3 linked regions of the Pedosphaera parvula Ellin514 genome follow. The protein of the gene in region 3 interacts with the protein of the main gene of each other region in a pairwise test. Links are inferred from orthologs where the notes say so. Each region holds a gene or a part of one and is shown on either strand. Other genes may lie near its edges.

Region 1 (2,812 bases), on a different replicon or contig from region 3:
GAGCGGCACAGCACCAAACCTCGTTTACCAACCAGACAAAAATTATTTTGGTTCGGATAGCTTCACTTTCTCTGTGAACGACGGAAAATCGGAATCTGCGGTTGCCACGGTCAACATCACCATTCTCCCGGTGAATGATCCACCTGTGGCGAAGATCGTCATTTCGCCTGCAGGCTTTTTCCTTGGCTCCGCCAATCGATTGATTATCGCCCCTAATGGCGCCGGTATCAGCCTCCAGCTCGATGGCTCCCAGTCTCGCGATGTTGACAATGATCCTCTGACGTACAGCTGGAAGGATGGAAATAGCGCCATTGCAACCAACGCCGTCGTAACAAAAACTTTCAAGGCGGGTGTGCACACATTTACACTCCAGGTCAACGACGGAAAAGCCGTTGGCACTGCTTCAGAAACCGTTCAAATTGTCACTCTTCAAAATGCGTTAGGCATGCTGCGGGTCTGGCTGCACGACCAGAAGAAGAATCCAGGAAGTGACCAGCGAGAATTGATTGCAGCACTCAGCTCTGCAATTGATTCTGTAAACCAGGGAAATATTGCCAAAGGCAGTTACCATTTGGCTGACTTCCAGGCGAAAGCAAGGACCAGGCTTCAACCGATCAATCCAAGCGCCGCCACCAAGTTGCTGCTTGCCACCCAGGAGATTATTAACGCCATGCAAAAGCCTGGACAACTTTCGTCGCAGTCCCCTCAGCCAAAACCCTAAGCGAATAAGTAAAATAGTCGCGCAATAAACAACCCGTCATTGTTTTCCAGTGACGGGTTGAATCAACCAGTTCGACTATCTCTGCTGATTACGGACTCACCACCCGGAATACTTTCACAGATGCGGTAATTGGATGGGTAACAGAGGTCGAGGCCCCGGCCGCAGTAATCGATCCGCGTTGATCTGCGGTTGAACTATTCTTATCGCCTCTTCGTTAATTTCAACAATCGCTCTCCGGCCGCTCTCAATGTTTCCTCCTGTTTCGCGAAATGGAAACGAATGAGATGGTTCACCGGCTCGCGAAAAAAGCTGGAACCCGGCACGCCTGTTACTCCGATCTCCCGCGTCATCCATTCGGCGGCTTCAGTGTCCCGTGCAAAACCCAGCGACGAAATATCCACCAGCACGTAATACGCCCCTTGCGGCTCTGTGTATGGCAACCCAGTTTTTGCAATGTAATCCAAAAACAAATCCCGCTTCAGCGAATATTCCTTCAACAATCCTTCGTAGTAGGAATCAGGAAACTCCAGCCCAACCACCGCCGCTTCCTGCAACGGAGCAGCGGCTCCAACGGTCAAAAAGTCATGCACCTTGCGCGCCTGTGCTATCACCTCCGCACTGGCCATCACATATCCCAATCGCCATCCAGTAATGGAATAGGTCTTGGAAAGTGAATTGCACGTAATCGTGCGCTCAAACATCCCCGGCAGAGTCGCGAACGAAACATGCTTGTGCGGTGCATAAACAATATGCTCGTACACTTCGTCGGTAATCACGAAGGTATCGTGCTTCTCCGCCAACGTCGCGATCTCCATCAACTCCTCACGCGTAAACACCTTCCCAGACGGATTGGAGGGATTGCAGATGATAATCGCCTTGGGCTTCTGCTCGAAGGCCTTCCTCAACGCCTCGGAATCATATTTAAATTCCGGCGGCGACAGTGGCACAAAAATCGGCTCCGCTCCCGATAGAATCGCGTCCGCCGCGTAGTTCTCGTAAAACGGCGAAAACACGATGACTTTATCTCCCGGATTACACGCCGTCATCATCGCCACCATCATGGCTTCCGTGCTGCCGCAGGTGACGACAAGATGTTTGTCCGGGTCTACAGGCAGTCCGCTGAACCGAGTTATCTTCTTTGCCAGCGCCTGTCTAAATCGCGGTGCCCCCCAGGTCACCGCATACTGATGGTTCATTCCATCCGCTGCCCGATGTAATGCCGCCAGCAATTCCTGCGGTGGATTAAAATCGGGAAAACCCTGCGCCAGATTGATGGATCCGTACTGATTCGCGAGACGCGTCATCCCGCGAATCACGGATTCAGAAAAACTTTTGAGACGGGTGGCTGGATGGGGCATGGCTTAAAACAATGATTGGATCTGCAGACTCATGTGCCAATGATAGCTTTGCATCTCGATTTGCGTCAATTTGGGCTCTCTGTTCATTCGATCTCCACTTTGATCCCGGAAATGCTGCCTTCGAATTTGCTGTTTGTTCCGTAATCTGCAACCGGGTGGCCGTCATCGAAACCCACGCAGAAATTTTCTGCTGGCTGTTTCGGAATCAATCCAGCCGCTTTGCCCGCAGCCACAGTTTTACCATTCACCGCAAGGATCATCTTCCCATCAGGAGCAAGCTTTCCTTCAACATGGAATTTTCCTTCTGGTGCATTGGATGCTGAAATGCTGTTCAAAACCCCGTCCGCTCGCACCGCAAAAGCAGGCTTGCCATCCATCAAATAAATCGCGTAACCAACGGCGCTCCCACCTTGCGCCACGATCACTCCACCCTTTGATTTTGATTCGACCTCACAACTCACGCGAAACGATTTTTTGGCAATCCTGGGGGCTTCATCCTTTCCAATGGCATCACCAACCTTCAGCTCCGAAAGTGTCCGGGGCTTCGCCGACTCCTCGGGCGCTTCTCCAGGCAGCCACAGGCCCAGCGGTTTGGCAACGCGCCCGGGAGGGCGAACGCCGGGACCGTTCTTTTTGCTCACCCCGAGGTCAGCCTCCATTGCTTCCACGTATCCCAACAAGCGTTTCATTTCATCCGGATGTTCTGCCACGACATCCGTTTTCTCCCCAATAT
Region 2 (2,680 bases), on a different replicon or contig from region 3:
CCGCCCTTAATGCCGAGCTTCTGGTTGATCTTATAACGACCGACACGACCTAGGTCATAACGCTTGGCATCAAAGAACAGGCGCTTGATCAAAGCACGCGCGTTCGCAGCAGTCGGCGGATCCCCAGGGCGGAGACGACGATAAATATCCTTTAACGCTTCGTCCTCGTTCTTGGCCGGATCCTTCTTCATGCACTTGATGACGATCCCTTCGTCAGAAGTGGTATCAACGACTTTAATCTTGTTGATGCCAACCTCGGAAATTTGCTTCACGACCGCTTTTGAAAGCGGCTCAAAAGCGCGAGCTACAACAATGCCCTTGTCGGCATCAAGAGCATCCTCAATCAAAACTTTATTCTGGAGGTCTTCCAGTTTCTCAGCTTCTTTAACGCTCAGCTCTTCAATATCATAGAATAGCTTGAGTATATCGGCGTCAGAGCCATAACCCAAAGCGCGGAAGAAAGTCGTTGTCAAAAATTTACGGCGGCGTTTCTTACGGTCCAAATAGACGTAAAGCAGGTCGCTGGTATCAAATTGTGCTTCATACCAGGAACCGCGGTCTGGGATGATGCGGAAGGAGAAAAGTTCCTTGCCGTTCGGATGGATACTCTTTTCAAAGGCTAATCCAGGCGAGCGATGCAACTGGCTGACGATAACTCGTTCAGCACCATTGATAACGAAGGTGCCTTGAGGCGTCATCAGGGGCAATTCGCCCATGAAAACCTTTTCTTCCTTGGTTCCTTTCTCCTCTTTGAGCAGAAAAGTAACGTATAATGGAGCGCCGAAAGTTAATCCCTCACGCAAACATTCCAGCCAGTCGAGTTTAGGTTCGCCAATCTCATAGCTATGGAAATCCAGCACACACTTGCCATCATAACTTTCGATTGGGAAAACCTCGGTAAAGACGGCTTGTAATCCCAGGTTCTTCCGCTTGGAGGGGGCGACCTCAGCCTGCAGAAACTCCTTGTACGAGTTGGTTTGCAACTCGATAAGGTTAGGCGGGGCGATGATTTCTTTAATTTTCCCGAAGTTGATGCGTTCAGTTACTCTCGATGGCATTTGGACCTTTAATAATTGCCGGACAACACTGCCCGACATTTTGTTTTCAATAAACGACAGAAGGCAAGCACCCTGCGTTCAACAGAGTTCTTGCCAGACTTAAAACCGCTCATCGCAGTTTTGATTGTAAATCTTCTTTAATCTGCTTCTTCCGATTCAGTTTGCAAGTGTACCGGCGTAAAAATCAGTCTTGCAGGCGATTCAGGGCGGTAGGAATGAACCTACCGCCCTGAATATAAAAGGACGATTACTTGACTTCGACCTTGGCGCCAGCTTCTTCCAGCTTCTTCTTGGCGGCATCTGCATCCGCCTTTGGAGCACCTTCGAGCACGGGCTTTGGAGCACCTTCCACCAATGCTTTGGCTTCAGCCAAACCGAGGCCAGCCTTGACTTCACGAACAACCTTAATGACAGAGATCTTCTTGTCGGCAGGAACCGAGACGAGGATCACGTCAAAGGCAGTCTTGGCTTCTGCTGCAGGAGCAGCAGCGCCACCGCCAGCACCAGGTGCGGCAGCTGCGGCAACGGGAGCTGCGGCAGTAACGCCCCAGGCGGATTCCAGTTGCTTAACCAATTCTGCGGTTTCGATAACGGTCAATTTTCCGAGTTGATCTACGAGTGTTGCTAAGTCAGCCATGTTAACCTTTCAGTCTCGTCGCCATCCACGGCCATGGATGCATTAAGCCTACTGCCTGCAAGCCGACGATTTACCTTGTTGTTTGTTATTTTCGATCCCATCGGCTAGAATGGGACCGAAATCATTCGGGCTGCAAAAGCCCTAAATTATACCCTATTACGCTCCTTTGTCTACTCGGGCTTGCAAAACACGAGCTAGCTGGCTTCCTGGCGTATTGAGCAAGGCCACCAACGTAGAGGCCGGGGCTTGCAGAACGCCGAGCAATTTGCCACGGAGAACTTCGATGGACGGCAAATCTGCCAACGCAGACAAGTCAGACGCTTCCAATCGATTATTGTTCAAATAACCGAATTTAACTTTCAGCTTCTCAAACTCGCTGCTAAAGGTTTTAACGATCTTGGCAGCTGCAGAAACGTCCTTCTGACCAGTAATTACAGCAATCTGTCCGGTCAAAGCGCCATTCAAATCTGCCACACCGGCTTCCTTGGCGGCGATGCGGAATAATGAGTTTTTGACCACGTGGACCTCAGCTCCAGCCTTAATCAGGCGTTTGCGCAAATCAGTGATCGGTCCCACCTTCAAGCCTTGATAGTTCACCACAATAAAGAAGGGCGACGCATTCAGGCGGGAAAGATATTCTTGAGTAATGTTTTTCTTTTCAGCACGCATGTTCTTGTGAAATTAAGGGTTAAACAGTCGCCACAAACTCACGCAAATCAATGCGCACGGGCGGACTCATGGTAGCAGACAGCGTGCAGCTCTGGAGATAAGAGCCTTTTACGCTTGATGGACGGGCCTTGGCAACCGCTTCAATAACAGCACGGGCATTTTCCGCGAGTTGGGCGGGCGTAAAGGAGGCCTTTCCAACGGGAACATGAACATTACCAGACTTATCCAGCTTGAACTCAACGCGGCCCGCTTTAACTTCTTTCACCGCTTTGGCAGTGTCGTCAGTTACAGTGCCAGTCTTGGGATTAGGCATTAA
Region 3 (6,954 bases):
TGCTCTGCTTATGGCCCTGTTCGGGCAGACCCCAACCGGGATCCATCTCGGACTTTTGATTGTTAATGCTGGAGCCATTTTGCTGGTTTATTTTTTAACCGCACGGCTATCGGATAAAAGAGCGGGACTCATTGCAGCAGCCCTTTATGCCTATCTTTCACTCAGCGCGGAAGTCCTGGGTCCAGTGGCTCACGCGACTCATTTTGTCATTCTCCCTGCACTGGGAGGTTTGCTGCTGCTCCTGCATGGCATTAATCGCCGATCCAGTCTGAGCCTCTTTGCGAGCGGAGTGCTACTGGGGTTTTCCGTGCTCATGAAACAACACGGTGCATTTTTTATTTTGTTTGCGGGAAGTTACTTGATCTATCGCAACGCACGTCCACTCAAATTGAGGCAGCTTGGCGTGCAGGCAACAATGCTTGCTCTGGGAATAGCCACTCCACTGGCACTTACGGTGCTTCTGCTTTGGAAAGCGGGCGTTCTGGACAAATTCTGGTTTTGGACGATCAAATATGCGCGCGAGTATGCGACTGAATACCCCGGGAATTTGGAGGTGTTTAAGAACCTGGCGGGCAGCACTCCTCACGTGCTATACCCACTGGCATGGGCTGCAGTGCTGGGTCTGGTGATTCTTTGGCGCAAAGCGGATCGCACGGTGGCGATATTCTCCACCGGATTTTTTGTTTGTTCTGTCCTCACGATTTTTCCAAATTTCAATTTCCGCCCCCATTACTATGTTCTTTTATTACCGGCAGTCGCCATGCTGACCGGGGTATTGGTCATCTCCGCCCGGGAATATCTCCTGCGCGCGCAGAGCAGAATTCCCGCTGCCCTGCCAGTCGCTCTGCTTTTAATTTTCCTCGCCGGACGCCTTTTCCATGAACGCGCGCTCTTCTTTCAATCCTCACCTGCTCAAGCCTGCCGATTGCTTTATCCACGCAGCGCCTTTCCGGAATCCGTACAGATCGCCCAGTATTTGAAAGCCCATTCCCCCGACAATGCGCGCATTGCAGTCCTGGGTTCGGAACCGCAAATTTATTTCTATTCACAGCGACACTCCGCCACGGGATACATCTATACCTACGCCCTGATGGAACTACAGCCCTATGCTTTGCAAATGCAGCGGGAACTGATCAGTGAAATCGAAACCACCCAACCGGATTATATAGTGTCCGTGGAGGACGGAGATTCCTGGATCGTGCGCCAGACCTCCGAGCCGCTCATCTTCAACTGGTCAGCAAAGTATTTGCAAACCCATTACAATAAAGTCGGCCTCCTTGAGATTCTTCCGGATGGCCAATCCAGTTTGCGTTGGGGTGATGACATCAAAACCAGCCGGAAGGTCATGGATGTTTACCTGAACATATTTAAGCGAAAAGATTCGAACTAACCGCGCCCTCGTGTCCGACACAAAACATCAGCCAAGCTAAGAAATTATTCGTCGCCGTTATCCGAACCGCCCTTCTTCTCCCAGCGACGCTGAGTGCGTTCAGGCAGGGAAGTATCCACTTTTACAAAATAGGTTTGATCGCCGAATTGCTCAGCAGCCGCTTTTTCGAGTTTCAACGAAGGCGTCACAGAATACTTCTCATGCGTCTCGATATAAACGTATTCGCCGGTTGCCTGACGGAAACGCAAAAATAACGGGCATCGTCCCGGATGCGCCGTGGCCAGTTCGAAGAGTGATTGAATCTTATTCTCATCCAGATGGGCGGCATCGAGGCGGAAAAATACCTGCTTGGTGTATTTCCTTGGCGCATCTTCCAGCAACATGATTTCCTGTGGAAAAATTTTCGGCTTATCTTCTCCCGCACTCACTTCGCCGATCACGAGCAGCGCATTGTTCACCACAAACAGGTGTCGATACTTGTCGTAATTCTCGTTCATGCAAAGGAGTTGAACCGTGCCGTCCAAATCCTCCAGCGTCACCATGGCATAAGGCTTGTTGCTCTTTTTGGAAACCCCTTGCTGCACCACCGACACCAAACCACCGATGCGGGTCAGTGCCCGATTCTCCAACTTGGGCAGTTCGGCGATCTTCGTCAGCGCATACTTTTCGAGTAGTGGAACATAGGGATTGATCGGATGACCGGTGACATAGAATCCAAGCAGTTCCTTCTCCGCCTGCAACAACTCGTGCTCGGGCCATTCAGGCAGCTTGGCGACCACTTCCGGCTTGTCCTCCCGGTTTTCTTCCAGCATGTCGAACATGGAACTCTGCCCACGTTGACGATCTTGAATGATGCCTGCGGCACGGGTCAACGCCTTGTCGATATGCGCGTACATGGTCGACCGGGTTTCCTTAAATGCATCGCACGCACCGGACTTGATTAGCGCTTCCAGCACCTTGCGATTGACGGTGCGAATATCCACGCGCTGGCACATATCTCCCAGCGAAGTAAATTCCCCACCCGCTTTGCGCGCATCCAGAATGCTTTGCACCGCAATTTCACCAACGCCTTTGATCGCCGCCAAACCGAACCGAATCACCTCGCCATTCCGCGCCGGCGCGAACGCCACCTGGCTTTCGTTGACATCGGGCGGCAGCACTTCAATACCCATCGAACGCGCTTCCGCGATGAACTCAGTCAACTTGCTCGTGTCCGCCATGTCGTTCGTCATCATGGCGCTGAGGAATTCCACCGGGTAATTCGCCTTCAGATAAGCGGTCTGATAGGCCACGATGGCATAAGCAGCGGCGTGCGATTTGTTGAAACCGTAACCGGCAAATTTTTCAAGCAAATCGAAGATCTGGTTTGCCTTGGCCGCCGGAATTTTATTAATGCTGGCGGCACCTTTCACGAAGGTCTCGCGCTGCTTCTGCATTTCCTCGACCTTTTTCTTGCCCATCGCGCGACGCAGCAAATCGGCGCCGCCGAGCGTGTAACCGGCGAGATACTGAGCCGCCTGCATCACCTGCTCCTGGTAAACCATGATCCCGTACGTCTCACTGCAAATTTTTTCGAGCAGCGGATGCTCATATTCAATCTTCACCTCGCCATGACGGCGCTTGATGAATTCCGGAATCAGGTCCATCGGACCGGGGCGATAAAGCGCCACCAACGCCGTGATGTGCTCGACCGAACCAATCTGGAACTTGCGACACAAATCGCGCATGCCACCAGATTCCAACTGGAACACACCCAACGTCCGCGCGTTGTTCAGCAGGTCGTAAGTCTTCTTGTCATCGAGCGGCAGGTTGTCGATGGGAACATCAACGCCCTTGGTCGCTTTGATCATCTCGCAGGTATTGCGAATGACCGTCAGCGTCTTCAACCCGAGAAAGTCCATCTTCAGCAGGCCGAGTTCGCCCACTGGATTCATCGCGTACTGCGTGACCAATGTACCCTCTTCGTCCTGCTTCAGCGGCAGCAGGTTCACCAATGGCTGGTCGCCGATGACCACGCCGGCCGCATGCACGGAAGAATTGCGCGTGATGTCTTCCAGGGCAAAAGCCGTATCAATCAATTCGCGCGTCACCTCTTCAGTATCGTAAGCGGCCTTGAGATCCGGCGATTGCTTCAACGCCTTGTGCAAGTCCATCTTCAGTTCGTTGGGAATCATCTTGGCGAGACGATCGCAATCGCCATAGCCAAGTCCCATCACACGACCCACGTCACGCAGCACCGACTTCGCGCCCATCGTGCCGAACGTCACGATTTGCGCCACGGACGAATTACCATACTTCTTACGCACGTACTCGATCACGTCCGCACGGCGGTCATCAGCAAAATCGATGTCGATGTCAGGCGGATTAACACGTTCAGGATTGAGGAATCGTTCGAAGAGCAGTGCATAGCGGATCGGATCGACGTTCGCGATTTCCAACAAATAGGTGACGAGCGAACCGGCAGCGGAACCACGAGCCACGCAGGAAATACCTTGTTCACGTCCGTACCGCACGAAATCACCGACAATCAAAAAGTAACTGATGAACCCGGTCTTCTCGATGACCTTCAATTCCATCTGCAAACGATCAATCACTGCCTTCACCGCTTCCTTGACCGCAGGATCTTCCAGATTGGTTATGGGTTCGTCCACATGATGGCCGTTTCCATTACCTTGAACTTTAGCGTCAGGACTTTGGACTTTATAGGTCGGCAGGCGACGCGCATCGTCAATGCCTTCCACGATGAATTCCTGGCCTTCCGCCCGCACATGCATTGTGTAACGGCGATGCAAACCTTCAGCCAGCAGCTTGCGTAAATATCCCTCGCGAGTATAAGCCTCGGGTGGATCGAACACGGGATAATGCAACTTGCCAAATTCAACTTCCAGGTTGCACTTCTCAGCCACTTCGAGCGTGTTTTGCACTGCCTCGGGGATCTCGGCAAAACGCGCCTTCATTTCCTCGGCGGAGCGCAGATAGAACTGCTCCTCCACATATTTCATGCGCTTGGTGTCAGCCAACTGGGTTTGCGTGCCGATACAAATCAAACAGTCGTGCGCATGCGAATGCCCTTTTTCGATGTAATGAACATCGTTGGAAGCGACGAGCTTCAGCCCAAATTCCTTGGCCCATGGAATCAGATGTTTATTGACCTTCGCCTGTTCGGGGATGCCGTGGTTTTGCAGTTCGAGATAAAAGTTTTCCGCCCCAAGTGTTTGCTTGAACCAATCAATGCCATCACGCGCCTTCTGAAGATTGTCCTTCATGATGGCTTCCGGAATTTCACTCGCCAAACAACCGGACAACGCAATCAAGCCTTCCTTGTTCGCGGCGAGGATTTCCTTATCAATACGCGGCTTGTAGTAATAACCTTCGAGATGCGCGGCGGTGACCAACTTGATCAGGTTCTTGTAACCGATCTCATCCTTCGCCAGCAGAACCAGGTGGTTATAAACATCGCGACCACCGTTGGCGCTTTTCTTTTCAGTGCGACTATGGGGAGCGACATAAACTTCGCAACCGATGATCGGCTTGATGCCCTTGTCACGCGCGGCTTTGTAGAAATCGATGGCACCAAAGAGAACCCCGTGATCGGTGATGGCCAGGGAAGGAAATTTCAACTCATGCGCCTTGTCCATCAACCGGTCAAGCCGGCAGGCACCATCGAGCAGCGAATACTCGGTGTGCAGATGTAAATGGACAAAGTCAGCGTGCGACATGTGCTTAGTTTAATGTCCGTGGTCAGTGTCGCGCAAGACTTGGCGGGGAAAAGATATTCGCATTTTAAACGGCTGATTGTGAGTAACTAATCGAGTGATTTAAGAAGAGTGATAAAGTCACTGCAAAGTTGGCCGCAGCAGGATACTTATTTCCTGGCAGGAGCCTTATTAACAGCCCGGATTACATCAAGTTCTTCGGTTTGAAAGCCATCATCTGGAAGCAAACTTAAAATGAAAGATGTTTTGCCTTCCACGTAGTCGTCTATCGAATCGGCAAACTTAAGGGCGAGACTCTTTTTGGGTTCTCCGTATTGAGAACGGGCCTTTGCATCCTGTCGCAAACGATCACGCAGCAGGAGATGGTTCTTGAGGGCGGTACAACCTTGCAAACACACATATAAATTATGTTTGATGGCGCCCTCGGGAGCACGGAAGGCGTCCCGTCCCTCAATTCCCAGGGAGCCACGATGCTCATAGCCTAGCTTCCGAAGTCGCTCGATAACTGGAGCCAGTTGTTGATGGGATGAAATGACGATGTCGATATCAATGATAGGCTTCGCAGGTAACCCCACCACCGACGTGCTCCCGACATGCTCAATGGACAACGCGACATCAGAGACCGCACCCCAAATTCTCCTCTTTAATTCCTCAAAATGATTGGCCCATTCCGGATTGTAGTCCTCAACAATAATTTTCTGGGATGCATTGGACATAAATCAGAGTCAGCAGTGAAAATCATTGCTGGCGATAAAACTCCAGCGTCCGTTTCAGCCCTGCCTGCCAGTTCACTTTTGGCTCGTATCCAAGCGCCTGCTTTGCCGCTGAAATATCGGCTTGCGAGTGCTTCACATCGCCTAAACGGGCGGGCTCAAATCGCGGTTTCAAGGACTGGCCAGTGAGTTGGTTCAGTTCGCGAAATAGTTGCAAAAGGGAGATGCTCTGACCAGCCGCGATATTGAAAACCTTGCCGATAACCTTGTCGGACGGAGCCTCGGCGGCAGCGAGATTGGCCTGAATCACGTTTTCGATATAGGTGAAATCGCGGGATTGCAATCCGTCACCATAGATGGTTGGTGGCTGGCCTTGCAGCATGGAGGTACAAAACTTCGCTATCACGCCGGAATACGGGGAATCGAATGCTTGTCGCGGCCCAAATACGTTAAAGTAGCGGAGACTCACCGTCGGCAGGTCATACAACTGGTGGAAAAGCTGGCAGTATTTTTCGGCAGCAAATTTCTGCAGGGCGTAAGGCGAGAGCGGGGCTGGCGGCATGGATTCATGCTTCGACGTCAGCGGGCTATCTCCGTAAATCGAGGAGGAAGAGGCAAACAGGAAACGTTTTACTCCTGCAGCCCGCGCCAAAATAAGCAGCCGCAACGTGCCATCGACATTGTGTTGGTGGGTTTCCAGCGGCTTGGCTACGGAAATTGGAACCGAAGTCATCGCCGCTTCATGAAAAACCCATTCGCAGCCCTGAATAAGATCTTTTACGAGCAGTTCGTCAGCGACATCGCCTTGGATACATTCCAGATCATCGCTGCTGCGCTTCCAATCCAGATTCGAAGTTTTGCCCGAGGATAGATTATCGAGCACCACCACCCTGGCACCGCGACGGCAGAGGGCTTCGGCTAAATGCGAGCCGATGAACCCTGCCCCGCCGGTAACCAAAACTTTCATTGGTTGAAGAATTGTTTGATGGTGGAAGCGACGCGTTGGATTTGCTCGTCGGTCAGCTCCGGATAAATCGGCAACACCAGGCACTCGCGCGCGGCTTGCTCGGCAATCGGGAAATCACCCGGTTTGTAGCCAAGCGAAGCGTAGCATTTCTGCAAATGAAGCGGGAGC

The links. The genes of interacting proteins can lie anywhere in the genome.
Region 1: the proteins of CFLAV_RS25410 (region 3) and CFLAV_RS29575 interact in binary tests that used the Escherichia coli proteins (3 or more experiments, as listed by UniProt). The link is inferred for Pedosphaera parvula Ellin514 from one-to-one orthologs.
Region 2: the proteins of CFLAV_RS25410 (region 3) and rplL interact in binary tests that used the Escherichia coli proteins (3 or more experiments, as listed by UniProt). The link is inferred for Pedosphaera parvula Ellin514 from one-to-one orthologs.

The regions. Positions count from the first base shown.
Region 1 is NZ_ABOX02000072.1:8,885-11,696, reverse strand. It holds CFLAV_RS29575 (pyridoxal phosphate-dependent aminotransferase), read right to left. Parts: upstream 2,080-2,812; coding sequence 922-2,079; downstream 1-921. Other genes in the region: CFLAV_RS29570 (sulfatase family protein), read right to left, coding at 2,163-2,812; CFLAV_RS29580 (cadherin-like domain-containing protein), read left to right, coding at 1-721. UniProt on the Escherichia coli protein: Shows aminotransferase activity with methionine and histidine as substrates, and to a lesser extent also with phenylalanine.
Region 2 is NZ_ABOX02000010.1:133,397-136,076, forward strand. It holds rplL (50S ribosomal protein L7/L12), read right to left. Parts: upstream 1,696-2,680; coding sequence 1,306-1,695; downstream 1-1,305. Other genes in the region: rpoB (DNA-directed RNA polymerase subunit beta), read right to left, coding at 1-1,058; rplJ (50S ribosomal protein L10), read right to left, coding at 1,852-2,364; rplA (50S ribosomal protein L1), read right to left, coding at 2,384-2,680. UniProt on the Escherichia coli protein: The binding site for several of the GTPase factors involved in protein synthesis (IF-2, EF-Tu, EF-G and RF3). Is thus essential for accurate translation.
Region 3 is NZ_ABOX02000047.1:37,367-44,320, forward strand. The notes cover bases 1,235-5,483. They hold CFLAV_RS25410 (DNA polymerase III subunit alpha), read right to left. Parts: upstream 5,110-5,483; coding sequence 1,435-5,109; downstream 1,235-1,434. Other genes in these bases: CFLAV_RS25405 (glycosyltransferase family 39 protein), read left to right, coding at 1,235-1,390; CFLAV_RS25415 (GrpB family protein), read right to left, coding at 5,256-5,483. Also shown: more of CFLAV_RS25405, read left to right, coding at 1-1,234; more of CFLAV_RS25415, read right to left, coding at 5,484-5,822; CFLAV_RS25420 (SDR family oxidoreductase), read right to left, coding at 5,845-6,786; CFLAV_RS25425 (DegT/DnrJ/EryC1/StrS family aminotransferase), read right to left, coding at 6,783-6,954. UniProt on the Escherichia coli protein: DNA polymerase III is a complex, multichain enzyme responsible for most of the replicative synthesis in bacteria. This DNA polymerase also exhibits 3' to 5' exonuclease activity. The alpha chain is the DNA polymerase catalytic subunit.